2 regions of the Exiguobacterium sp. LL15 genome follow, and region 2 is predicted to be linked to the other one. Evidence: riboswitches for the same ligand, from Rfam matches in the RefSeq annotation. Region 2 holds a riboswitch; the other holds the start of a gene.
What was found. Region 2 has a riboswitch for lysine ahead of NOM72_RS11670 (amino acid permease). Riboswitches for the same ligand answer to the same signal wherever they lie in the genome.

Region 1: it holds a riboswitch for lysine, as region 2 does, so the genes downstream of both, NOM72_RS15205 (aspartate kinase) here and NOM72_RS11670 (amino acid permease) in region 2, are expected to answer to the same signal.

What each region holds. Positions count from the first base shown of each region.
Region 1 covers NZ_JANFNX010000004.1:176,909-180,337, forward strand. Annotated here, with positions in the region: gene NOM72_RS15200 (aspartate-semialdehyde dehydrogenase) at 1-74, opposite strand, end outside; gene NOM72_RS15205 (aspartate kinase) at 88-1,287, opposite strand; lysine riboswitch at 1,400-1,577, opposite strand; gene argH (argininosuccinate lyase) at 1,648-3,018, opposite strand; gene NOM72_RS15215 (argininosuccinate synthase) at 3,015-3,429, opposite strand, start outside.
Region 2 covers NZ_JANFNX010000002.1:52,355-55,783, reverse strand. Annotated here, with positions in the region: gene NOM72_RS11670 (amino acid permease) at 1-1,213, opposite strand, end outside; lysine riboswitch at 1,346-1,534, opposite strand; gene NOM72_RS11665 (MarR family winged helix-turn-helix transcriptional regulator) at 1,700-2,155, shown strand; gene NOM72_RS11660 (diguanylate cyclase) at 2,293-3,384, shown strand.

The DNA.
Region 1 (3,429 bases), on a different contig from region 2:
TCCAGTTCTGCTAGGACTTGTAACATTTTTTGACCGACGGCGCCGGTTGCTCCAATGACGGCTACATGATACATCCTGTTTTCCTCCTTATAACTCGAACGCGTTTGCAATCGCTGCAACCGTCCGTTCAATGTCTGCTTGTGCAATCGTGTACGAGATGCTGATTTCTGATGTCGTGACTTGATAGAACGGGATGTTCTCTGCTCGGAAGATTGCGAACAACTTCGAAGCGACACCTGTTGCATCCCGCATCCCGATTCCGACGACAGATAATTTTGCGTGTTGATTATGGCGATCGACCTTGACTGTCGTGAAGCGATCCATGATGTCTTTCAATGCTTCATCGAGGAACTCTTCCTCATCGAGTGGACATGAGAACGATAAGAAAATGTCACTGTCGAACGTCGTTTGACTGATCATGTCGATGTTGACGTGGCGATTGGATAACAGTTCGAAGATATCGGCTACTGCTGCATTCGTTTGCGGTACGTGTTTGATTGATACCGTCAAGACGTTCTTCGTCACACTGACACTCGTCACCGCTTTTTGTTCCATTGTTTCCGTCGCTTCCATGATCCATGTTCCCCTTTTCGATTCAAGTGTTTTCCCGACGAAGATGTGTACGCCGTATTTTTTTCCTAGTTCGACACTCCGCATTTCCATGACCTTCGACCCGAGGGCGCTCATCTCCATCATCTCATCATATGAGATGTGCGGAATCGGTTGAGCAGCAGCATGGATTCGTGGATCAGCCGTATAGACACCGTCGACATCCGTGTAGATTTCACACCGTTTATCAAGGACTGCCGCAAGGGCAACAGCCGTTGTATCCGATCCACCACGTCCGAGCGTCGTGACATCACCGAGTTCGTTGACACCTTGGAATCCAGCGACGATGACGACATCGTATGTTTCGAGTTTTTGTCGTAATAGATTTCCATCAATCTGTTTGATCTTACTTTTCGTATGCAATCCCATCGTACTGATTCCCGCTTGAGCGCCTGTTTGCGATAACGCTTTGACGCCGAGTGAGTTGAGGGCGATGCTGAGTAATGAAATCGTCTGTTCTTCTCCGATGGCAAGCAGACGATCGAGTTCTCGGCGCTCGGGGCGATCTGTGATGGCTTGCGCCTGAGCAATCAAAGAATCTGTCATCTTGCCCATCGCTGAAACGACGACGACAAGTTTTTCACCTTCGGCTGCGCGACTCTTCAAATAATTCGCAATAGACTGAATCTGTTCGACAGACGCAACCGAGCTTCCACCAAATTTAAGTACAGTTGTCACAATCCTATCTCCTTTGTCCCGATACAGAAAAAAACGACGGGCCGGTAGGAGCGTTCCTACGGCCCGTCGTTATCACGATCGGACAAACGAAGACAAAGTCATTCGTTCTTTTACGTAAGATAGCGCTCCGAAACATCGGTTTCGGCAGTACAACGGATCTTAACCGTTGTACCAGCAAACAAGAAGAAGCATCTTCTCGTTCACTTCGGCGGACTTCCCCTTTCACATCATTCGGCATGCTTGCCTTCAAGAATGATGCTACTCATGTCATCCGCGCCTCTATCTGTCGGTTGTTAGTTACAGTTATAGCAGACATCTTTTGTTAAATCCAGTCATTTGACTGTTTTTTTTCAAAATTCGTCAATTCGCAAGATGCTGTTTCGCGATTTCGAGTTGCTCCGACACGGCAGCAAACCCTGTCCCGCCGTAGCTAGTCCGGCGTGCTACTGCTTGAACCGGATCGAGGAGCGGATAGACGTCTTCCGTGATATCCGGATGGAACGTTTGATACGTCTCGAGGTTCAAATCCTTCAGGAAACAACCGTTTTGCACACAGTAAAGGACGGCTTTGCCGACGATTTCATGCGCTTCCCGGAACGGTATGCCTTTCGTTACAAGGTAGTCAGCGAGTTCCGTTGCATTCGAGAAGTCTTGCATTGTCGCCTTCTTGAGCGCTTCGGTCTTAAACGTCGCAGATTCAATCATTCCGGTGAAGATTTGAACGGATTGGAGAACGGTATCTGCTGTATCGAAGACCCCTTCCTTATCCTCTTGCATGTCTTTATTGTAAGCGAGTGGTAATGCCTTCATCGTCGTCAAGAAGCCCATCAGGTTACCGTAGACGCGCCCCGTTTTTCCACGAATCAACTCAGCGAAATCAGGATTTTTCTTTTGTGGCATCATGCTCGATCCTGTTGAGAAGGCATCGGATAACTCGATAAAGCTAAATTCTTGCGACGCCCAGATGATGATTTCTTCACAAAAGCGCGAGAGATGCATCATGACGGTCGAAGCGATCCCGAGGTATTCGATGACGAAATCACGGTCCGAGACAGCATCAAGACTGTTTGGATAGACCGACTCAAAACCGAGCAACTCAGCAGACCGGAAACGATTGATCGGGAATGTCGTCCCCGCGAGCGCACCTGCCCCGAGCGGTGATTTCCGAATTCGTTTTTGATTATCCGTCAACCGTTCGACATCACGTTCGAACATCCAGAAATAAGCGAGCAAGTGATGCGCAAGCGAGATCGGTTGTGCCCGTTGCAAATGCGTATACCCTGGCATGACCGTCTCGATATGTTGCTCCGCTTGTTCCGTGATGACCGACTGGAGCTCGCGTAATGCTGTCGTCAACGCCTCAACATGTTGTTCCATCCATAGATGTAAATCCGTTGCGACCTGGTCATTTCGACTCCGTGCCGTATGCAGTTTTCCTGCAACCGGACCAATCTGTTCTGTCAATAAACGCTCGAGGTTCATATGAATGTCCTCATCCGCTAACGTATAGGAATGGTCTGCTAACGTCGTTTCCAGTTGCTTCAGTCCTTGCTCGATTTGTGTCCACTCGTCTTGAGCAAGAATCCCTTGTTCAAATAGCATCTGCGCGTGTGCGAGACTGCCTTTTAAATCGACGCTCGCTAATTTTTGATCGAACGTGATCGATGCTCCGAAGGCTTCCGCTTGAGCGGAAGCACTTTCCGTAAAACGTCCACCCCAGAGTTTGGTCATTTCGTGACACCCGCCTGACGATGTACGCTCGCATGCGTCGAAACGGCAAGTCCGTGTAATTTGATGAAGCCTTTTGCTGCTTCATGATCGAATGCGTCTTCTTTCGTGTACGTCGCAAGTTTCTCATCGTAGAGCGAGACAGCGGACTGACGACCTGTCACAGTTGCATTTCCTTTGAACAGTTTAACGCGAACTTCTCCTGTGACGTCCTGTTGTGTCGCTGTCAAGAATGCTTTCAAGCCTTTCGTCAATGGTGCATGGAAGAGACCGTTATAGATCGTTTCTGCGTATTGTTTGCTGAGTAGTGGTTTGAAATGCGCGACGTCCTTCGTCAATGTAATCGTCTCGAGTGCAACGTGCGCTTTGAGTAACACCGTTGCGCCTGGGCACTCATAGACTTCCCGCGATTTG
Region 2 (3,429 bases):
CAACGAATCCTTTACGGAAACGATAGTGACTGATCGCAATCCCGAGCCATGCGATGAATCCTGTCATCCCGGAAGCATTGAGTAACCACAAGTAGACTTGTCCACCAAACATCGACGTCAAGAAACAGAGAGCACCGACCGCACCTGTTGCGAGCAAAGCGTTACGCGGTACACCGTTTTTCGATACTTTTGCGAATAACTTCGGTGCATCCCCTTGACGCGCCAGTGTGTACAGCATCCGTGTCGAAGCATACATACCTGAGTTTCCGGCAGATAGAACAGACGTCAAGATGACGGCGTTCATGAGTGCTGCTGAGAACGCAAGACCTGCTTTTTCAAAGACGAGCGTAAACGGACTAACCGCTACGTCCGTAATGTCATTCGAAACCAAGTTCGGACTTGTATACGGAATGAGCATTCCGATGACAAAAATCGCGAAGACGTAGAAAAGCAAGATGCGCCAGAAGACTTGTTTGACTGCTTTTGGAACATTCTTTTTCGGATCTTCCGATTCACCCGCTGCAATCCCGACCAGTTCTGTACCTTGGAAACTGAATCCGGCAACGAGAATGATACCGATGACGGCAGGAATCCCACCGACGAACGGCGCATCGCCAAGAGCAAAGTTTTTAAAGCCAACCGGTGGCTCCGATGTAAAGACACCGAAAATCATCGCAACACCGACGACTAAGAAGACGATAACGGTAACGACTTTAATCATGGCGAACCAATACTCCGCTTCTCCGAATCCTTTAACGGAGAAGTAGTTCAAGCCAATCATGAGTAAGAGGAACAAAGCACTGAAATAAAATCCAGGAACGTCCGGGAACCAATACGTCATAACAATTTGTGCTGCGACGAGTTCGACTGCGATCGTGACTGCCCAGTTGTACCAGTAGTTCCAGCCAAGTGCAAAGCCGAATGATGGATCGACGAATTTCGTTCCATATGTCGAGAAGGATCCAGCGACCGGCATGTACGCCGCCATTTCACCAAGACTTGTCATCAGGAAGTAGACCATCAGACCAACGATTGCATACGATAGGAGCGCCCCACCTGGTCCTGCTGCTGCGACGGAAGCACCGGACGCAATGAAGAGTCCTGTTCCGATTGCCCCACCGATGGCGATCATCGACATATGACGGGCCTGTAATCCACGTTTTAATCCTTCTGCTGTCGAATCTGTTGTTTGTTTTACATCTAGATTGTTCATTTCGTTCGCTTCTCTCTGTTTAGATTTTTTGAGAGGACACTTTTTGAATGAAAAAAACAAAAAGCGTCCTCATCTTCCAGATGGAAGATGAGAACGCAACATAATAAAATGGATGCGCCTCATTCTACCGTCGTGAAAGATAGCTCTCCACAAGTAAGTGATACCCGACTTGTGACAGTATTAGACCTATTCGATCTAATCCCAATCGATCATCTTCAAAGCGATGATTGATTTCGGCAATTCTTCCTTTCAGGTCACTTCATCTGTCGCTTGACGACATCCGTAACCGTACTCTTAAGAACTGCAACCTCCATCCCACTGGTTGAGTGAGAACTGAATTAAGTTAGTTATTACTACGCCATATTACACAAAACGCCACGAAATTGTCAATTGCCTTTTTCGAATCTGGGGTAGTAGATGGTAAAAATCCGATATGTTTAGTACACTAAATGGTAGAAGTCCACTGAGAGAAAGGATGCTGCTTGCATGCCACAGGAACGTGATTTGCTAACTTATCGACTCGAAGAACAAATGCGTGTCATTCTTCGTACCCTGCGACGTGAACTTAACCGGCTATTTGAAGGAACGGCGACCCGGAGTGAATTTTTCATCTTACGAAGCCTTTCTGAAAATGGGCCTCAGCGCCCGACGCTTCTCGCGGAACAATTTGAGCTCGCGACGAGTCAAGTCACTGCTTTAACGGATAAGCTGTATAAACAAGGATACGTCACACGGACACGTTCGACGGAAGATCGTCGTTCGATCGTCCTCGCTTTGACGGAGGACGGGGAACGTGCATTTCGAGATCTCGAAATCGTTCGGAAAAACTATTTACAAGATCGCTTCGGTACATTGACGGAAGAAGAGCTCGAAACGATGATTCGTGTATTTGATAAAATTTTACAGACGATGGATGAGGATACTCTTACTTCATCTTCTTAAAAACGGTAGATTTTCTACCGTTTTTTCTATTTTGTCTAAAGATTTCTCTATGTCTAACCGTTATCTACTTGAGTATACTGGAAGTATATATATGGAAATCTGTTAGCTGGGGGAGTTGGGAGGATTTGTTGGCCATCATGAATCAATTCATCATTAACTTTTGTCTACTGTTCACAACGATTACTCTCTTGTTCTTACCGTTTCGGAATCAACCGCGTATTTCATTGAACTCCAAATGGAGCATTCGACTTATACTCGGAGCAGTCTCTGGTCTGATTGCGGTTTTATTGATGTTTAACGGGATCCAAATCGACGTCGCCCGTGTTGATTTACGTATCGTTCCTGTCGCGATCGCCATGCTGATCGGTGGTTTCCCAAGCGCCATCGTTGCTGGTGCAATGATCATCGGGACACGTTACTTTTTAACACCAGTTGATCAAATGGAAGGATTTTATTTATCGACGTTGATCATCGTCTTGTTCATCACGACGATTGGGATCATTCGTCGATTCATCCATGTCTCGATGCGTCATTTTCAGCTTATGGTGTTGGTCGGTATTCTCTATTCGTTACCCGCCATCTACATCCTGACGAACAGCTGGTCGACATTCTTTAAAATCTCGATTGCGTACGTCTTCTTTAATTTATTAGCTGGCTTTGTCGCTTATCGATTACTGACGGAATTACGCCGTCACTTCGAAAACATCCAGTATCAGCAGAAACTCGCCATGACGGATGCTTTGACAGGGCTCGCCAATCGTCGTCGTCTGGATGACTCGCTTTCGCTTGTCGGTTCGACCGACCAAGGCTATTCGCTTGTACTCATCGATATCGATTTCTTCAAGCATGTCAATGATACATATGGTCATGATGCGGGCGATGATGTGTTACGCCAACTCGGCATGACTCTCGCTTCCTTAACGCGTCCAGACGACCTCGTCGGACGGTACGGTGGTGAAGAATTTTTAATCATCTTACCAAGTACTTCAGCGAAAGAAGCGCAAAAAATAGCAGAACTAGCTCGGCTGACGGTCGCACGTAACCTGTTCCCGACAGCAGATGTACCTGATCTGCAAATCACGATCTCACTTGGGATTTCCCATTCCAGTGGTTCGCATACGTCACTTGAAGCATTACAACAGGCAGATAAAGCGTTGTATTACTCAAAAGAAAGCGGACGGAACCGGAGTACGATCTATACGAAAGAACTTGCATTCCGACAAGCTTAAACTGATTGGACACTTCCGTAGGGGAGTGTCTTTTCTTTTACGTAT